Regions from separate parts of the Exiguobacterium sp. s166 genome, predicted to be linked through region 2. Evidence: riboswitches for the same ligand, from Rfam matches in the RefSeq annotation. Region 2 holds a riboswitch; the other holds the start of a gene.

What was found. Region 2 has a riboswitch for S-adenosylmethionine ahead of KNP93_RS02950 (methionine ABC transporter ATP-binding protein). Riboswitches for the same ligand answer to the same signal wherever they lie in the genome.
Region 1: it holds a riboswitch for S-adenosylmethionine, as region 2 does, so the genes downstream of both, mtnK (S-methyl-5-thioribose kinase) here and KNP93_RS02950 (methionine ABC transporter ATP-binding protein) in region 2, are expected to answer to the same signal.

What each region holds. Positions count from the first base shown of each region.
Region 1 is NZ_JACSMU010000006.1:135,175-144,868, reverse strand. It holds gene KNP93_RS13020 (sugar ABC transporter substrate-binding protein) at 1-477, opposite strand, end outside; gene mtnA (S-methyl-5-thioribose-1-phosphate isomerase) at 497-1,546, opposite strand; gene mtnK (S-methyl-5-thioribose kinase) at 1,543-2,712, opposite strand; SAM riboswitch class I at 2,791-2,893, opposite strand; SAM riboswitch class I at 3,102-3,203, shown strand; gene KNP93_RS13005 (2,3-diketo-5-methylthiopentyl-1-phosphate enolase) at 3,284-4,474, shown strand; gene KNP93_RS13000 (2-hydroxy-3-keto-5-methylthiopentenyl-1-phosphate phosphatase) at 4,471-5,130, shown strand; gene KNP93_RS12995 (methylthioribulose 1-phosphate dehydratase) at 5,127-5,747, shown strand; gene KNP93_RS12990 (1,2-dihydroxy-3-keto-5-methylthiopentene dioxygenase) at 5,763-6,302, shown strand; gene KNP93_RS12985 (arsinothricin resistance N-acetyltransferase ArsN1 family A) at 6,445-6,954, shown strand; gene KNP93_RS12980 (MBL fold metallo-hydrolase) at 7,023-7,778, shown strand; gene KNP93_RS12975 (pentapeptide repeat-containing protein) at 7,837-8,484, opposite strand; gene KNP93_RS12970 (Y-family DNA polymerase) at 8,644-9,694, shown strand, end outside.
Region 2 is NZ_JACSMU010000001.1:581,436-591,129, forward strand. It holds gene sufB (Fe-S cluster assembly protein SufB) at 1-636, opposite strand, end outside; gene sufU (Fe-S cluster assembly sulfur transfer protein SufU) at 670-1,104, opposite strand; gene KNP93_RS02920 (cysteine desulfurase) at 1,094-2,317, opposite strand; gene sufD (Fe-S cluster assembly protein SufD) at 2,319-3,596, opposite strand; gene sufC (Fe-S cluster assembly ATPase SufC) at 3,615-4,400, opposite strand; gene KNP93_RS02935 (MDR family MFS transporter) at 4,557-5,783, opposite strand; gene KNP93_RS02940 (MetQ/NlpA family ABC transporter substrate-binding protein) at 5,857-6,693, opposite strand; gene KNP93_RS02945 (methionine ABC transporter permease) at 6,727-7,392, opposite strand; gene KNP93_RS02950 (methionine ABC transporter ATP-binding protein) at 7,389-8,411, opposite strand; SAM riboswitch class I at 8,492-8,597, opposite strand; gene KNP93_RS02955 (bifunctional cystathionine gamma-lyase/homocysteine desulfhydrase) at 8,657-9,694, opposite strand, start outside.

The DNA.
Region 1 (9,694 bases), on a different contig from region 2:
CGTTACTTCATCGAGTGAAAGCTGTGCCAGTTTATGATCATCCTGGAACGTTTCCGTGATGCCTTTTAACGTCTGGTCCTTTTTCTTTGTCACTGTATCGAACGTCACGACTTTGATTCCTTTGTCGATTGCCGGTTTGATCATGTCGTAGGCATAATCCTCTTTTCCGTGCGAGATGATCAGTCCGTCATAATCCTGTTGGACGGCTTGGGCGACGAGTTCCTTGAATTTGACGTCATTGCCTTCCGAGATGAACGTGTTAACCTGAAAACCGAGCGCTTCCCCTTCCGAACGAGCTCCGTCCAAAAACTGTTTCGTATGGTCATCGGATGCCAGATTGCGGATGACGGCAATTTTGACGTCTCCCTGGACACTTTCCGGTACACCACTGATTTTTTTCGTCGGTGTCGCTTCGCTATTGGCGCAAGCAGCCAGCAAGACCGCCGGTGCAAGTACCGCAAATGCTAATTTTTTCATTTCGATCTCCCCAGTCTGTTTAACGTATTTGTTGTCCGATTGTCTGCTCGATCGTTTCGACGGACGGATGCTTGATGACTCCCAGTTCCGTAATGATTGCCGTGATCAATTCGTGCGGTGTCACGTCAAACGCCGGATTAAAGACGGCCACACCGGCCGGCGCCGTTGCTTTCCCTGCGAATTGCGTCACTTCACGGGCATCGCGTTCTTCAATCTCAATCTCGTCTCCCGACAAGCTCGTCAAATCAAAGGTCGAAAGGGGTGCCGCGACATAAAACGGAATCCCGAAAGCACGGGCCAGTAACGCCAGTTGAAACGTCCCGATTTTATTCGCGGTATCCCCGTTTCGGGTAATCCGGTCGGCACCGACGATGATGGCGGTGATGTTTTTTTCTTTGATGGTATGGGCGACCATATTATCGGTAATCAAGGTCACGTCAATACCGGCCCGTTGCAGTTCCCATGTCGTCAGACGCGCTCCCTGCAGTAACGGCCGCGTTTCCGACGCATAAACGGAGAGCAGAATTTCCTGTTCTTTCGCGAGATAAAACGGGGCGAGTGCCGTCCCGTAAGCCGCTGTCGCAATCGATCCGGCATTACAAATCGTCAGAACCCGGTCACCGGACTCAAATAATTCCAATGCGTGGATCCCGATTTGCCGGGATGTCTTGGCATCCGTTTCATACAGTTCGAGCGCCTTTTGTTCCAACCGTTTTGGTAACTCGGCAAGCGCCGTACTCGAGACAATAATTTGATTCAGCTCATCAAGCACGTTCCGCAAATTGACAGCGGTCGGCCGGGTTGCGAGCAATTGGGCCGACACCGTCAACAGTTCTTGTTTCGCTTCAGAAAGTGACCCTGTCGTCCGGCGGAATGCTTCCTGCACAAGGATGAAGCCGCCGAACAGGCTGATGGCCGGTGCACCGCGGACACGCAATTGTTTGATGGCGTCAATCGCTTGCGCCAAGTCATGGATAACCTCGTATCGTTCTTCTTCCGGGAGCCGGGTCTGATCCAAAATCGTCACCGTCCCGTTGTCATAGATGATGCTTTGGACGAATTGGCTCATCGGCTGAGTTCCTCCGTCAAATCGAAGTTTCGTAAATCGGTGAACGTCTTGCATTCGGTCCGGCGTTTGATCAATGCCACTCCAAGACGTAACGCATGACGTTTCCGCTCAAGTCGTTCCCTCGCGTCCGTGATGTTCTCGAGGTCCGCAACCGGTGCCAATCCAATCGTCCGCCGGATCAACTCACAACCGGCAAAGCCCAGTGCGTCCTGTAAAATCGTACTGAGGACATCGTCGACAAGTCCGCCCGCCGAACGGAACGGCTCTACCGCTTCGCGTTCCCATAATGCTTTGAACGTCGACGCAAAGGTCAGCCAAAACGTATCGATATCCTTCACCCGTCCATCCCGTAACTCGGCATAGTTTGGATACGCGGCAAAGCAGAGATGGGCGATGAATTGTCCGACATCAAAACCAAACGGTCCGTAAAAGGCGAACTCGGGATCGATGACTTTCGTTTCATCGGCTGAAGCAAAAATACTTCCGGTATGTAAGTCACCGTGCAATAATGCATCACCTTTTGTGATGAACAGTGTTTCCAGTTTCGCGACTTCGCGTTTCAGTTCTGCATCCTGCCATAACCGAACCGCTTCCGCTTCGAGGCCTGCTTCAATCGCATTCGTTTCCGCATCATAAAACGGGTCTGTGAAGATCAATTTTTCCGTGATATCACAGAGATCCGGATTGTAGTAGTTCCGTGCCACTTGTTTTTTCGCGACCGGTCCAAGCGCAAAATCCGACGTATAAAACAGTGTCCGCGCCAGGTACGAACCGATGTGTTCCGCGAGTAACGGATACTTTTCCCCTTCGAGCAAGCCGGTCCGGGCGATCGTCAAATGCGACAAATCCTCCATCACCGTAAACGCTTCTTCCTTGCTCGCATGGTAGACGTGCGGAACGAAAGGAACAGCGACTTTTGCGAATTCTTTTAAGGCCGATTGTTCAATCCAGGCCCGTTCGAGCGACAGCGGCCAGCTTTCCCCGACGACTTTCGCATATGGCAACGCCTGCTTTAAAATCAGCCGTTTTTCTCCTTCCTGAATCCGGAAAACGAGATTTAAATTCCCGTCCCCGATCTCTTCTGCCGTCACCGGTTCATTGCCGATTAATCCGAGTGTCCGGACCCGTTCAATCGCGTCCTGTACTGTAAATGCTTGGTATCCCATTCTGGTTTCCTCCTTGTTGATCACACGAAAAAACGCCTCTTTTCGTCAAAGAAAAGAGGCGCGGCAGAATACTCCGTCCTCTTATCTCTCAGACGAATGTCTGTTGGATGTAGCACCGTGCCGGATGGTCGGTTGCTGCGGCGTCTTCGGGCCAATTCCCTCTGCCAACTCACGATAAGAGTCATATGTAGTTGTCATGTGATTTGATGTTGATTTGAATACTACGTGCGTTGCTGGCCGTCTGTCAATTCCAATTTTTAGTGAAACGGATTCAAAAACGGAACCGTCTATAGAAGAAGTATTTTCAAAAAAATAAATTTTCAAAATATAGTTTGACAAGTGATGGATCTCATGTAAAAATTGCAATTAGATTTCACAATTTCATCCAATTCTTATCAAGAGCAGACGGAGGGACGAGCCCTACGATGTCGCAGCAACCGACCACTTGGCACGGTGCTAATTCTTGCAGCTAATACGCTGACAGATAAGAGTCCACGCGCAAATTTTCATGGTCTCTTGTCATTGACGAGGGACCATTTTTGTATTTTTCAATAAGGGAGAGACGATTCATATGGCGTACATTACCGCAACATACCAACTCGGAACGACCGATCAGTTGCCGAAACGGGCAGAGCAAATCGCGCTCGGTCTGACGGTCGGTTCATGGACCGATTTAAATCACTTGGAACAACAACAACTGGAATCCTTTAAAGGACAGGTCGTCCATACAGAAGAACATGACGGCAAAGGTTACATTACGATCCGTTATCCGGAACACAACGTCTCACGGGACTTTTCCGCTATCTTAACGACGGTCTTCGGTAAACTGTCGCTCGATGGACAAATCAAGTTAACCGACTTACAGCTTCCCCCGTCATTCACGAACGACTTTCCCGGTGCCAAATTCGGGATTGAAGGAGTCCGTCAATTGATTCAGGTCCATGACCGTCCCCTGTTGATGAGCATATTTAAAGGAGTCATCGGACGGGACCTCGTCTTTTTACGGGAACAACTCGAAGCACAGCTCGCGGGCGGCATCGATCTCGTTAAAGATGATGAGATTCTATACGACAATCCGTTGACGCCGGCACTCGACCGGGCACGGATCGGACGGGAAGTCCTCGACGCCCATTATGAACGCACCGGCAAACGGGCGCTTTATGCGATTACGTTAAGCGGTCCCGTCTTCGGCTTGAAGGAACAGGCAAAACGCCTGATTGAAGCAGGTGCCACGGCCTTCCTGCTCAACACGTTTACATACGGACTCGATGTCCTGCGCGAGTTGGCTGCCGATGCGGACATTTCCGTCCCGATTTTTAATCACCCGGCCTTAAGCGGTGCCTTGATCGCAAGTCCTGAATACGGTATTTCGGCTCCTGTTCTGCTTGGAACGTTACCCCGACTGGCCGGTGCTGACTTGACATTGTTCCCGTCTCCCTATGGTAACGTTGCACTCGCCAAAGATTTGGCCCGCGGGATCGCCGTTGAAGCGACGCGAATCGGAGAAACGAAGACGATTCTGCCGGTTCCGTCCGCCGGCATCCATCCCGGCCTCGTCGCTCAGCTCGTCCGTGATTTCGGTACCGATTCGGTCATCAATGCCGGAGGCGGCGTTCACGGTCATCCGCAAGGGGCAGCGGCCGGTGTCCTTGCATTTCGTCAGGCGCTCGACGCCGCACTGACCGGAGAATCGCTGACAAGTGCCGCAACGCGGCAGGAAGAATTACGGGTCGCCCTTGACGCCTGGGGGATCACGAAATGACGACTCGGATTTTATGTGACTTCGACGGCACGGTGACGGAACACGACAACATCATCGCCTTGATGAAAGAGTTTGCCCCGCAAGAAGCATTTGAACCATTAAAAAAAGGTGTGCTCGACCGGTCGCTGTCGATCCGGTCCGGGGTTGGACAGATGTTCCGATTGTTGCCCTCAGATCGAAAACAGGAGTATATCGATTTTTTGATTAATCGGGCAGTCATCCGTCCCGGCTTCGACACCTTACTCGCCTTTGCCAAATCAAACGGAATCGACTTTGCGATTGTCAGCGGCGGAATTGACTTTTTTGTCCAACCGATTCTTGCCTGTTTACTGACAGATGAAACGATTTACTGCAACGGCAGTGACTTCAGTGAAGAGACGGTCCGGATTGAATGGCCACACGCTTGCGATGCGGCATGCAACAATCAATGCGGCTGTTGTAAAACGTCAATCGCCCGGAAGTTGAAGCAGGACGGCGATACGATCATCGCAATCGGCGATTCCGTGACGGATTTTGAACTGGCGAAAAAGGCTGATCACGTCTATGCCCGGGGTTATCTGATAACACTCTGTGAACAGCACGGTATTCCCTATACGCCGTTTGAAACGTTTTATGACATCGTCAAACACTTACAGACCACGGGGGTGCATGCATGACATTCTTGAAACGATACGAAGAACTCCGCGCTATCAAGCAGGAGTTCGCCGCACGCGACTGGTTTCCCGGCACGAGCGGTAACCTCGCCATTCGAACGAACAGCAGTCCGACGGAATTTCTTGTGACGGCAAGCGGCAAAGATAAACGCCAGGACACGCCGGACGATTTCGTCCATGTTGACGCGACCGGTCAATTGATCGGCGAACAAAACGGACGTCCTTCCGCGGAGACGTTACTTCATGTCGAAGTTTTTAACCGGACGACGGCCGGCTGCTCGCTTCATGTCCATACCGTCGACAACAATGTCATTTCAGAACTCTACGGAGACCGCGGGGAAATCCGGTTTACCGGTCAGGAAATCATCAAGGCACTCGGCCGCTGGGAAGAAGATGCGGAAGTCGTCGTACCGGTTATTGCGAACCATGCGGATATCCCGACTCTTGCCGCAGTGTTTGCCAAGCATGTAAAAACGGAAAGCGGTGCCGTCCTGATTCGCAATCACGGGATCACCGTCTGGGCACCGACTGCCTTTGAAGCGAAAAAACAGTTGGAAGCCTTTGAATTTTTATTCAGCTACACGTTAAAACTGCAAACGTGCCGACAGGCGATTCATTAAAAGGAGGAATTTAAAATGGCAACAGTACTTTTCCAAAAGACAAACGAACGGTATACGGATCAAAACGAGGTTTCCGCTTTTCTTTCTTCACGTGGTGTCCTGTATGAACAATGGGATGTCTCGAAACTCCCGGCAGAACTGGTCGACACCTATACGCTGACGGACGCGGACAAACAAACGATTCTCGATACGTTCGAGCCGGAAATTACGGACGTCTCGGAACGCCGCGGCTACCAGACGGCCGATATCATCTCACTGTCCGATGCGACACCGAACTTAGATGAGTTGCTCGTCAACTTCCAAAAAGAGCACCACCATACGGATGACGAAGTCCGGTTCATCGTCAGCGGTCACGGCGTCTTTGCGATCCAGGACGACGAAGTCGGCTATTACAACATTGAACTGAACCCCGGAGATTTGATTTCCGTTCCCGTCAATACACGTCATTACTTCACACTACAGGACGATCGCCAAGTCGTTGCGGTCCGGATTTTCGTGACAACGGATGGTTGGGTTCCAATTTACGAAAAAGATCCGATCGAAACTACAAACTGAGGAAACATCCGAATAGCAGACGGCCCGGTCCATCCGGCTGTCTGTTTTTTTCTGCTCCATTCCTATCTTACAAACATACCGCTTGTTTTCGTTTCCTCCTATATAATGAAGAAAAGACTCTTTTGAATTGGAGGTCACGTGTATGATGATTCGTCCTGTCCAAGAAGCTGATTTACAAGACATCCTCGACATCTATAACGAAGGCATCGAAGATCGGATCGCGACGCTTGAAACGGATACCAAGGAATTATCTTTCATGCAGGACTGGTATCAGGAACGGACACCCCGCTATGCCGGGTTTGTAGCGTATGAAGGAACGACGATCCTTGGCTTCATCTCACTTGACCCCTACAATCCGCGCCCCGTCTATCAATCGGTCGGTGAACTATCGGTCTACATCACCCGGACCCACCGCGGACAAGGCATCGGGCGTCAGCTGCTCCATGTCATTGAAGAACACGCGATTACGCAAGGGTTCCACAAGTTGATTCTGTTTACGTTTCCGTTTAACAGACTCGGTCAAAAACTGTACATCCGGTCCGGTTTCCGGATTGTCGGAACATTTAAGGAACAGGGTATGCTCAACGGGTATTATGTCGATGTCCTGGCGATGGAAAAGTTGCTTCCGAAAACGATCGACGAGCAGATATGATTAGTCCGGCGTCTGAATGGGAAATGAACGAACAGTGAAACATTCCCAACCCGAAAGGAAGACTGCCTGTGGATATTCAACAGATCCGTAATGCGACACTCGTCGTTACTTATGCCAATCAAGTATTTTTAATCGATCCGTTTCTCGGTGAAAAAGGAACCTTACCGCCGTTTGGTCACACACCTAATGCCGTTCCGAACCCGCTCGTCGACTTACCGGTCGATATCGCGACGTTACTTGATCCGGACGCGATTTTCGTCACCCATCTGCATGCCGACCATTTTGACGAGACGGCAAAAGAAGTGTTACCGAAACAAATTCCGCTTTATACGCAAAATGAGACGGATGCGGCCACGATCCGCGAAGCCGGATTCACCAATGTCTCTTCATTCGAAGACGGACTGTCGCTCGGTGATATCCGTGTCTCCCATACGTCGGGACAGCACGGTGTCGGTGAAATCGGTCAACGGATGGGTACCGTGTCCGGTCTCGTCTTGAAACATCCGGACGAACCGACGCTCTATATCACCGGTGACACGATTTGGTGTGATGAAGTCGCGACGGCGATTGAACAACATGCGCCAGATATCATCATCGTCAACAGTGGTGCTGCACAATTCCTGACCGGCGAACCGATTACGATGTCCCAGCGTGACTTGCTTGCTGTTCATCAGGCGGCGGCTGAAGCCACGATCATCGTCTCGCATCTCGAGTCCGTCAACCATTGTCTTCTGCGCCGCGATATGATTGCCGATTTTCTGGCCGCTCATCATCTGTCCGCGCATTTCCTCATCCCGGATGACGGTGAAACCATTTCCTTCTAAACAAAATGAAGTCCGCTGTCCCGGTAGTACTGGACAGCGGACTTCATTTTGTTAATCGTTAATCGTGACTTGGAATGACGAGTCCGAGTAACCGGGCAAAGGTGATGGCCTGGCTTTCCGTAACGACGGCACCCGGTAAGAAACGTGGATCAATCGTGATTCCGGACAGATCGACGTGCCGCAGATCGAGTCCTTTTAACGCCGTCTCGACCCATTGGCTTTCCGATAAATCAACTTCATGGAGACGGAAATCGGTCGGTTTCATTTCAAAGAAATGACTTTCCCGCATCGTCGTCTGTTCCACTGCGACGTGACGTAACGCTGTCCGGATAATTTGAGCATAATTCGCCTGACAGTTTTTGATCGTTACATGATCAACCGTATTGGACTCAAAGTGAATTCCGGTCAGACGGCACTCCTCAAAAATGACCCGGTGAAAACGGCTGTCCTGGAACTGACATCCTGTGAAGTCACATTGTTCAAACCGGACGTTTTCAAATGAAGCCCGCTCAAAGACCAGTCCTGCAAACGAGACGTTCCGAAAACAGACTTGATTGACGTCGAGCCGCTCTGTCAGCTCGACCGGTAATGTCTCTTTTTCATACAGCGTTTGGTACAGATACGGGTCATCGATTTCGACATCCGCAAAGGTTTCCGGTGTCAATTGATGTGGTAACTCGGGTAATTGAATGATTTGTTTTTTCACGTACTTCCCCTTCTTTCCTTCTACATCACTTTTCTCTTTTTTAGTATAGCAAAGATTGACTCTTTTTTTGGTTTTTTGATTTGAGACCAACTGAGACCATGATATAGTCAAATCAAAAATAAGAACAAATGTTCTTTTTAGTACCAAGGAGTGTTTCCGATGAACCCGACAAGCTCTTTTCCCGATCAACGCATCTTTTGTGTCGACAGTGTCTCCTTCTATGCCAGTTGCGAATGCCGTTACCGAAGCCTTCCTCCTTTGACGACGAAACTTGCTGTCGTATCGGACTTGACCCGCTCCGGATCCGTTGTCCTCGCAGCCAGCCCTGCCTTAAAACAACTCGGCATCAAGACCGCCAGTCGACTCTATCAGATCGAACAATTGCCTTATCGGGAGCGAAAGCAGATTATACTAGTTGAACCGCGGATGCTCGCATATATGAAAACATCAATTGAAGTATTGGATGTCTTGCATCAGTTTGCCCCGCCCGATGCTATCCGGATCTATTCAATCGACGAAAATTTTATCGACATGAGCGGAACGGAACGGCTTTTTGGATCAGATGTTGAAACAGCTCAAAAAATCCAGACAGCAATTTGGCAACAGACCGGCATTCCGGTCCGGATTGGCATCGGTCCGAACAACGTCATCGCAAAACTGGTGCTCGACTTACGTGGAAAACGTGAAGGCATCGCACAATGCGGGTATGCAGATGTTTCTCGGTTGTTACATGATTTTCCGGTTCGCAAGATGTGGGGAGTCGGACGGATGATGGAGCAACACTTGTCGGTAATGGGCATCAACACCATTGGTGACCTGGCCGCAGCACGGGTGGAAGACTTACACGAACGGTTTGGAGTCCTCGGGGCAGAACTTTGGCACCATTCCTGGGGAATCGACAGTTCTCCGACCATCATTGATCCGATGACCTTATTCCAGACTGCGCCGGACGCCAAAAGAACAATCGGCCATGGAGTGACCTTGATGCGCGATTATTACCAGTACGAACAGATTCGTTTAGTTTTGGCTGAATTAGCAAGTGATGTCGCGGCACGAGTCCGTTTTTCCAATCAGGTCGGTTGGACGGTGCACCTGGGCGTCCGCTATTCGCGCCATGTCACGCGGGACGGCTTTTCGAAACAGCTCCGCCTGCCTTATCCGACATCCGATGAACGGCTGTTGTTACGTTACGTCCTCCAATTGTTCGAAC
Region 2 (9,694 bases):
GAATTGACCCATGTTTTCCGAGTTGATCCGGAAATAGGCTTGAAGCGGCGTGTCCATCTTGATACCTTTTGGTACGTAGATGAATGATCCACCCGACCAAACCGCTGTGTTGAGGGCAGCGAACTTGTTATCTGTCGGCGGAATCAATTTCCCGAAGTACTCACGGAATAAATCTTCGTTTTCTTTCAGTGCTGTATCTGTATCTTTGAAGACGATCCCTTGATCTTCCAGTTCACTCTTCATGTTGTGGTAAACGACTTCTGATTCATACTGCGCGGAAACACCTGCGAGGTATTTTTGCTCCGCTTCCGGAATTCCGAGTTTATCAAACGTACGTTTGATTTCTTCCGGTACTTCATCCCACGATTTTTCAGCACGTTCTGATGGTTTAACGTAATACGTGATGTCATCAAAACGAAGATCTGATAAATCACCGCCCCATGCTGGCATCGCTTGTTCGTTGAAAATCTTAAGTGATTTCAGACGGAAATCAAGCATCCATTGCGGTTCTTCCTTCATTTTAGAAATCGTCTCGACGACTTCTGTCGTCAAGCCGCGTCCAGAACGGAAGATCGAGATATCGCGATCGTGGAAACCATATTTATAATCGCCAATTTCAGGCATGTTCTTAGCCATGTTCGTTTCCTCCTCTTACTTACTGACCGAAGTTTACTTCCCTTCTTCGACGCCGCGTTCGAGCGCCTTCCAGGCAAGTGTCGCACACTTGATTCGTGCCGGGAATTTCGTCACACCAGACAGTGCTTCGGCATCTCCGAGATCAAATTTCTCATCGTCGTAGTCTTTTCCTTGAACCATCTCGGAAAAGACTTGGGCGAGTTGTAATGCTTCTTCGACTGTTTTTCCTTTGACAGCCTGTGTCATCATCGACGCAGACGCCATACTGATCGAACATCCTTCGCCGTCGAACTTCGCATCTTTGACGATTTCGTCTTCGATCGCGAGTTGCAGACGGATTGTGTCACCACATGTCGGATTGTTCATATCGATTGTCACACCACCGTCAATCGCACCACGATTGCGGGGCGTTTTATAGTGGTCCATGATCACTTGACGGTACAAGTGATCGAGATTGTTAAAATCCATGACTGAAATACTCCTTCGTTTGGCGAAGTCCTGTCACTAATGCATCTACTTCTTCCTTTGTATTATACAGGTAGAAGCTCGCTCGTGCCGTAGAACTGGCTCCAAGCCAGCGCATCAGTGGTTGTGCGCAATGATGACCGGCACGGACGGCGATACCTTGCATATCGAGGACCGTCGCGACATCGTGTGCGTGGACATCACCGAGATTAAAGGTGACGAGACCAACACGTTCTTCCGGACCGTAAATCGTCAGCCCTTTGATGTCACGCATTTGTGCCATCGCATACTGAGCGAGCTCACGTTCGTGGGCTTCGATGTTACTGAGTCCGACTTGTTCCAAGAAATCAATCGCTGCCGATAAGCCGACTGCGCCGGCAATGATTGGTGTCCCTGCTTCGAACCGGTACGGAGAAGGTTTGAACGTCGACTCTTCCAGCCCGACGTAATCAATCATCTCACCGCCGAATTCAACCGGCTCCATCGCATTGAGTAATGCTTTTTTGCCGTAAAGGACGCCGATCCCGGTTGGTCCGCACATCTTATGTGCCGAAAACGCCAGGAAATCACAATCGAGATCCGTAACATCAATCTGTTGATGCGGCGCGCTTTGCGCTGCATCGACGACCATGACGGCGCCGGCAGCATGGGCAAGTTGCGTGACTTCTTTAATCGGATTGATGGTTCCAAGGACGTTCGAAACGTGGGCCATTGCCACAATCTTCGTCTGATCCGAAATTTGTTCTTTGACCGCTTCAATCGTTACACGACCGTCTGCCGTCAAATCAACATATTTTAGTTTCGCTTTTTTCTTTTTTGCGACCTGTTGCCACGGAATGAGATTCGCATGATGTTCGAGGTACGTGACGACAATCTCGTCCCCTTCTTCGACATGCTCCATTCCGTAACTTGAGGCGACGATATTGATCGCTGTCGTCGTCCCGCGGGTAAAGATAATCTCTTCATGGTGTTGCGCCTTGATGAAACGACGTACGTTCTCACGCGCACCTTCGTACGCATCCGTCGCTCGTGTTCCGAGCGTATGGACGCCACGGTGCACATTCGAATGAACCGTCTTGTAGTAGTTCTCAATCGCCTCAATGACGACGAGCGGCTTTTGTGACGAAGCCGCACTATCTAAATAGACGAGTTTCCGGTCATTAACCTGTTGGTCAAGAATCGGAAACTGATTGCGGATGGATGCATCGATTCCCATATTAGTTTACTTTCCCTTCGATCACTTGCACGAGGCGTTCTTTAACAGAGTCAATCGCGAGTTCCGAAACAACCGGTTGTAAGAAACCGTGAACGACAAGGCGTTCTGCTTCTTTGCGTGAAAGACCACGGCTCATCAAGTAGTAGAGTTGAAGTTCATCGACACGACCGACAGATGCCGCGTGTCCTGCCATGACATCATCTTCGTCAATCAAGAGGATCGGGTTTGCGTCTCCCCGTGCCTTTTCAGACAACATGAGAACACGTTCCGTTTGAACACCGTTTGATTTTGAAGCGCCATGATGAATCATTGATGTTCCGTTAAAGATCGAAGTCGCTGAATCTTTCTGAACACCGTGAATCAAGATGAAACCTTCCGAACCTTTACCGAAATGGTCTGTCCGGACGTTGAAGTTTTGTTTTTGCTCGCCACGACCAACCGTTACGGCTTTCGTGTCCGAGAACGAATCGTTACCGACAAGGTGTGTTTTCGTTTCCGTGATCGTGTGTCCGTCATTCATGTGACCGAGTGCCCATTCGAGCTTCGCGCCTTGTTTGACGACACCGCGACGGTTCATATACGTCACAGCACCTTTCGCAAGCGTATCGACGCCTCCGAAAAGAACTTTCGCATTGTTTTCAACGAAAACTTCCGTCACGACATTGACGTTATGCGCTTCTTCTCCGTACGAGACGAAGCTTTCGATATACGTCAACTCACTGTCTGCATCGGCAATGATGATTGCATGGTGATAGAGCGCACCGCCTGTTTGTTCGAGCGTATAGATCGCTTGCATCGGAACCGTCAACTTCAAGCCTTTTGGTACATAAAGGAACGTACCGCCATTCATGAGTGCTGCGTTGAGTGCTGCGAGACGATCTTCGTTGACGTTGACGCCTTCTGTCATGAAGTACTTCTCGACGAGCTCCGGATGGTGCTTCATTGCGTCTTCAAGTGTCGTGAAGATGACGCCGTTCGTCGCTTCACTGTTTTGCGCGTGGACGAGTTGTCCGTTACGCGTGATCAGCATATGGTCACGGTTTTCACCGATCAATGTTTCGATATCCGGTGTCAGACCTGTTACTGTCTCAAGATCCGCTGTACCTTCTGTGAAGTTCCAGCCACCGATTTTGATTTTTTCTACTTTTGGCAATGCGAGCGTCGGGGCAAGATCAAGTGCATCTTGACGCTTGGTAATCATCCAAGCCGGTTCCCCTAAGCGAGTCGCACGTTCTGCCACTGCCTCGCGATTTACGGCAAGATTCAGTTCTACAGTCATCATGCTTCCTCCCTCGTCTTACGCTTTTGTTTCGATTTCGACTTCTTCAATGCCGAGTTCTTTTTTAACCCAGTCATAACCTTCTGCTTCGAGACGGTGAGCAAGTTCTTTACCACCAGACATGACGATTTTTCCGCCCATCATGATGTGGATGAAGTCAGGCTCGATATAGTTCAAGAGACGTTGATAGTGCGTGATGATTAAGCAGCCGAATTCAGGTGAACGCATTTCGTTCACCCCTTTTGCGACGACTTTAAGTGCATCGATATCAAGACCTGAATCGATTTCGTCAAGGATCGCGATTGCTGGTTTCAGCATCGTCATTTGGAGAATTTCATTCCGTTTCTTCTCTCCGCCCGAGAAACCTTCGTTGAGGTAACGGTGTGCCATTTCGCCCGGCATTTCGAGAAGACCCATTTGTGCGTCGAGTTGACGGATGAATTTCATGAGTGAGATTTCATCGCCTTCTTCGCGGCGTGAGTTGATCGCTGAACGCAGGAAGTCTGAGTTCGTCACACCACTGATTTCGCTTGGGTATTGCATCGCGAGGAACATCCCTGCTTGTGCACGTTCGTTGACTTCCATTTCGAGGACGTCTTCGCCGTCGAGTGTGACTGATCCTGATGTCACTTCGTAAGTCGGGTGACCCATCAATGCAGATGCGAGTGTTGATTTACCAGTCCCGTTTGGTCCCATGACCGCGTGGATTTCGCCGCCTTTGATTTCTAAGTTGACGCCTTTCAAGATTTCTTTGCCGTCGATTGCAACGTGTAAATCTTCAATCTTTAAGTGTGAAGCCTTCATGTAGAATCCCTCCATCTATTCATTTCGTGCCTGACGATTCAGTTCACGAGAGTTACTAATTTAGTATCATTCTAATCTTAATGAATCATACCACATTATTCAAGCGTCATCGCTCATGGTTTTTTCTCAAAACAAGCGTCTTTACTGAGAATGACTTTAAAGTGAGACGACTTCCTTCTCTTCTTCTTGTTTCGACTGACGGTGAACCCGCTGTGACAGTAAGAGCAGTGGGATACCGAGCAATGTCAAGAGGGCTAGGACACCAAAAATCGGCAGTGGTCGATTTACACCAAAATAAAGTAACAATTGACCGCCGACGACCGGTCCGACTGATTGACCGATTGACGTCAAGCCCATCGCCCCGAAATAACTACCCCGTAATTCCGGCTTCGCAAAGCTGTCGGTCAAGATATCCGTCATCGTGAACATCATCACTTCCCCGCATGTGAAGATGAACATCGCGCCGATCATCAGCCAGACCGTACCGGCTGTTCCCATAACGAATAAACCGACGGCGACGGTCGCAATGCCGACCGTGATCGATACGAGCGGCGACGTCTTGACACCGAACTTCATGATCGGGTACTGGACGACGAGTACCGTGATCGCGTTAATCGTAATCAACAAGGCAAACAAACTCGTCCCGCCCGACAATAGCGTCGTCGTCGTTAAAAACTGCGGCAATGTTGAGTTGAACTGACTGTATCCGAAGACTCCGAAGATGATCCCGGCGAGCGCGAACGTAAAGGCGACGTCGGTCTTCAGCAGACGGACCGTTGCCCCGAACGACACCTTTTTCCCGCCGTGACTTTCCGTGATTGGATGCCGCTTAAACAGGATGAAGATGGCGACGCCGTAGCCGAAGTAAACGAACGCCGTAATATAGAAGGTAATCGACGTATTGCCCGCACTGAGCAACAAGGCAATCCCCGGTCCAATCGCCGCTGCGATATTGATGCACGTATAACGGATATTAAAGACGAACAACCGGTTCTCTTCCTCCGTCGTATCACTGATCAACGCCCGGGCCGACGGTTCGAAGACGGACCGGAACACTCCGTTCAGAGCACTTAAGACGAAAAACGCCCCAAACGTCTCGACTTGTGCCAGTCCGATAAAGACGAGCACGAAACCAAACGTTCCGCTGAGCATCATCGTCCGCCGGCCATAGCGGTCGGATAATGTCCCGCCGACGAAACTCATGACGAGACTGGCGATGGCCGAAATACTGAGAATCCAACCGACGTCGACCGGGCTGAACTTCAGGACGACCGATAAGTAAATCGCAAAAAACGGCATCGTGATGAAAGTCCCGAGCCGGGCAAAAAATGTCCCGAGCAAAACCCCGACCGTCAATGGATGAAGCTGTTTCAAACGTTGCATGGAAATCCCCCTTTCGCACAAAAAAACAATGCATCCTTCCATTATATAGGAAGAATGCATTGAATGAAGCAACTTATTTACTGACCGGAACGACGGCCCCTTTGTATTCTTTCGTAATCCAATCTTGGTTCTTTTTCTCGTGGAGAATATCGAGTAATGTCGTGACACGTTTGTCTTTTTCATCGCCGTCACGTGTGACGATGATGTTGACGTACGGTGAAGACTCGTCTTCAAGTGCAATCGTATCTTTCAACGGGTTTAAGCCGTTATCGATCGCATAGTTCGTGTTGATCAAGACAGCATCGCCTTCGTTGTTTTTGTAGGCTTGCGGTAAGAGTGATGCTTCGATGTTTGTTTTGAACTTGATGTTTTTCGGATTTTCTGCGATGTCGTTGAGCTGGGCATCGGTTGTTTTACCGTCTTTTAGTTTGATCAGTCCTTCGTTTTGAAGGAACGTCAAGACACGTCCTCGTTCTGCGACGTTTGAGCTCGTCAAGATTGTTGCGCCTTTTGGCAATTCATCCAACGACTTGTATTTTTTAGAATAAACGCCGAGTGGTTCAACGTGAACACCGCCGGCACTTGCAAATTTGTAGTCTTTGTTTTCTTTTTCCTGTTGCTCAAGGTACGGCACGTGTTGGAAATAGTTCGCATCGATTTCTTTTTCAGCCAATGCTTTGTTCGGAAGAACATAATCCTGGAACTTCTTGATTTCGAGTTTATAGCCTTTTGCTTCGTATTCTTTTTGAACGTGCTCGAGAATTTCAGCGTGGGGAACGTTTGACGCCCCGATGACGAGTGTTTTTGAGTCACCGCTGCCTGACGAAGAAGATTCTTCTCCGCATGCCGCTAGGCTGATTGCTAAGACCGATACGGCTGCTGTGCCGACGAATTTTTTCCAAAGTTTCATGAATGATTCCTCCCAAGTTAAATAAAATAGGTCTTACCGTTTATCGATGGCTTTGACGAGCAGGTCACCAATAATTTGAATGATGAAGACGATGACGAGAATCAACAACGTCGCGATGACGGTGATGTTATTTTGTGAGCGCTGGAATCCTTCAATGAAGGCCATATCGCCCAGTCCACCACCACCGGCTAACCCGGCCATTGCCGTGTAACCGACGAGTGCGACGAGTGTGACGGTGATCCCGGATACGATTGCCGGAAGAGCTTCCGGAATCAAGACTTTATAGATGATTTGGAACTTCGTTGCACCCATCGATTCAGCTGCTTCAATGACACCCTTATCGACTTCACGAAGAGCCAGTTCGACCATTCGGCCGTAAAACGGTGCTGCACCTAGAATTAACGCAGGTAGCGCAGCCGTTGGTCCTAAGAATGATCCGACGATGATTTTCGTAATCGGAATCAACAGGATCAATAGGATAATAAACGGGATCGACCGGAAGATATTGACTAAAAAGCTGAGCACGGAATACAGTGCCCGGTTCTTAAACAACAGATCTTCGTTTGTCGCATATAACAACAGACCGATCGCCAGTCCGAGGACGAACGTCGCGAGTCCTGCAACAGCCGTCATATAGACGGTACTGCGGGTTGCTTCCCAAACCATATCCCAATCCACATCTGTAAAAAATGTACTCATCGGTGATCCACCTCCACTTCAACGTCACTCGCTTGAAGTTTGGCGATGACCGCTTGTGCTTCCTGTTCCGACCCGAGCAGCTGAATGAACAGCGTTCCGAGTGCCCCGTCCTGCGTCTGTCCGACGTTTCCGCCGATGATATTGAATAATAAGTTCGAGTCTTTCATGACTTCGGCCAGGATCGGACTTTCCGCCGTCGAACCGACGAACGTCAGCTGGACGATTTTTCCGGTCGGGTAGCGTTCGCGTAATTTCGCAAACGTCAATTCGTTTTCAGATGGTGACGTCAACTGTTTGACGAACTCTTTTGTCATCGCCTGTTTCGGGTGACGAAACACTTCTGCGACCGGTCCCTGTTCGACGATTTTCCCGGCTTCCATGACGGCAACCCGGTGACAGATTTTCTGAATGACGTGCATCTCATGTGTAATCAAAACGATTGTCAATTTTAATTTTTTGTTGATGTCGACAAGCAACTCGAGGATCGAGTCCGTCGTTTTCGGATCCAGCGCACTGGTCGCTTCGTCACAGAGTAAGACATCTGGGTTGGATGCCAGTGCCCGGGCAATCCCGACCCGTTGTTTTTGTCCACCTGACAGTTGCGACGGGTAAGCACCTTCGCGTCCGTCGAGTCCGACGAGTTGAATCAGTTCAGCAACTCGTTCTTTGCGACGGGCTTTCGGATAACCGCCGAGTTCGAGCGGGAACATGATGTTTTCTTCAACGGTCCGTGACCACAGCAGATTAAAGTGCTGGAATACCATTGAGACGTTTTTGCGGACGCCGCGTAATTCTTTCGGTTTGAGCGTCGTCATTTCGACACCGTCGATTTGAATCGATCCGCTCGTCGGTGCTTCGAGCATGTTCAGCAATCGGATCAAGGTTGATTTCCCTGCTCCCGAATAACCGATTATTCCAAAAATTTCACCGCGCTCGATTGATAAGTCGACATTGACGACGGCTTCAACCGATCCGCGCTTCGAACGATAAATCTTTCCTACATCCTGTAAGCGAATCAATACGGTCCCTCCTAAATATAAAAAAAGTGCGCACGTTTTAGAGCAAACGCGCGCACTTTTTCAGTACACAAAACCATTTGCTCTCATCTTGCAGACATTCGTCTGCTGGAATTAGCACCACTTCGGAATAAATTCCGCGGTTGCCGGGTTTCATCGGGCCAGTCCCTCCACCACTCTCGATAAGAGTTATCGGTATTTAGTTATTTTTAATATAATCTGAATATTAGCAGGGCTTATTTTGCTTGTCAAACAGTTTTTTCTGAAACCGGCTGAAGCAGGCTGAAAGCACGTGCTAAATCTTCTTTCAAGTCTTCTGCATCCTCAAGCCCAACCGAAATCCGGACAAGACCATCCGTGATGCCGAGCTCAGCACGACGTTCTGCCGGAATCGAGGCATGTGTCATGCGTGCCGGAACAGAAATCAAGCTTTCAACAGCTCCAAGACTCTCAGCCAACGTGAAGAAATGTGTCGCTTCGACGAGTTTCTCCGCATTTTCTGCTGAACCGACATCAAAGCTGATCATGCCGCCAAAACCAGTCGCCTGTTTCTGTTGTGTCGCATGTCCCGGATGTGTTGGAAGTCCCGGATAAAAGATGTTCGAGACGACGTCTTGTTCCTGTAAGAACTGAACGAGATCATGTGATGTTTCTTCGATTGCATCCATCCGGATACCAAGCGTCCGTAATCCACGGACGAGCAGGAAGCTGTCCTGCGGTCCAAGAATACCGCCGGTCGAGTTTTGGATGAAGTGAAGATCTTCTCCGAGCTCGTCGCTGTTGACGACGACGAGTCCTGCGACGACGTCCGAGTGACCGCCGATGTATTTTGTCGCGCTGTGCAGAACGATATCTGCACCGAGTGCGAGTGGTTGTTGCAAGTATGGTGTCGCGAATGTGTTATCGACGACGAGTTTCAGGTTATTGCGCTTCGCGATTTCAGCGACAGCCGCGATATCCGTGACTTTCAATAACGGGTTCGTTGGTGTTTCGACGTACAGCATCTTCGTGTTGTCTTGAACCGCAGCTTCCGTTGCGGCAAGATCCGTCGTATCGACGAATGTCACTTGGATGTTGAATTTCGGTAAGACACGTTGCATCAGACGGAATGTACCACCGTAGACGTCATCTGTCATGACGATATGGTCTCCTGACTCAAGCAGATTGAAAACAGCATGAATCGCAGCCATTCCTGATCCGAAGGCAAAACCACGTGCGCCGCCCTCAAGGTCCGCGATCAATCGTTCGATGCTTGTCCGTGTCGGGTTGGCTGTCCGCGAGTATTC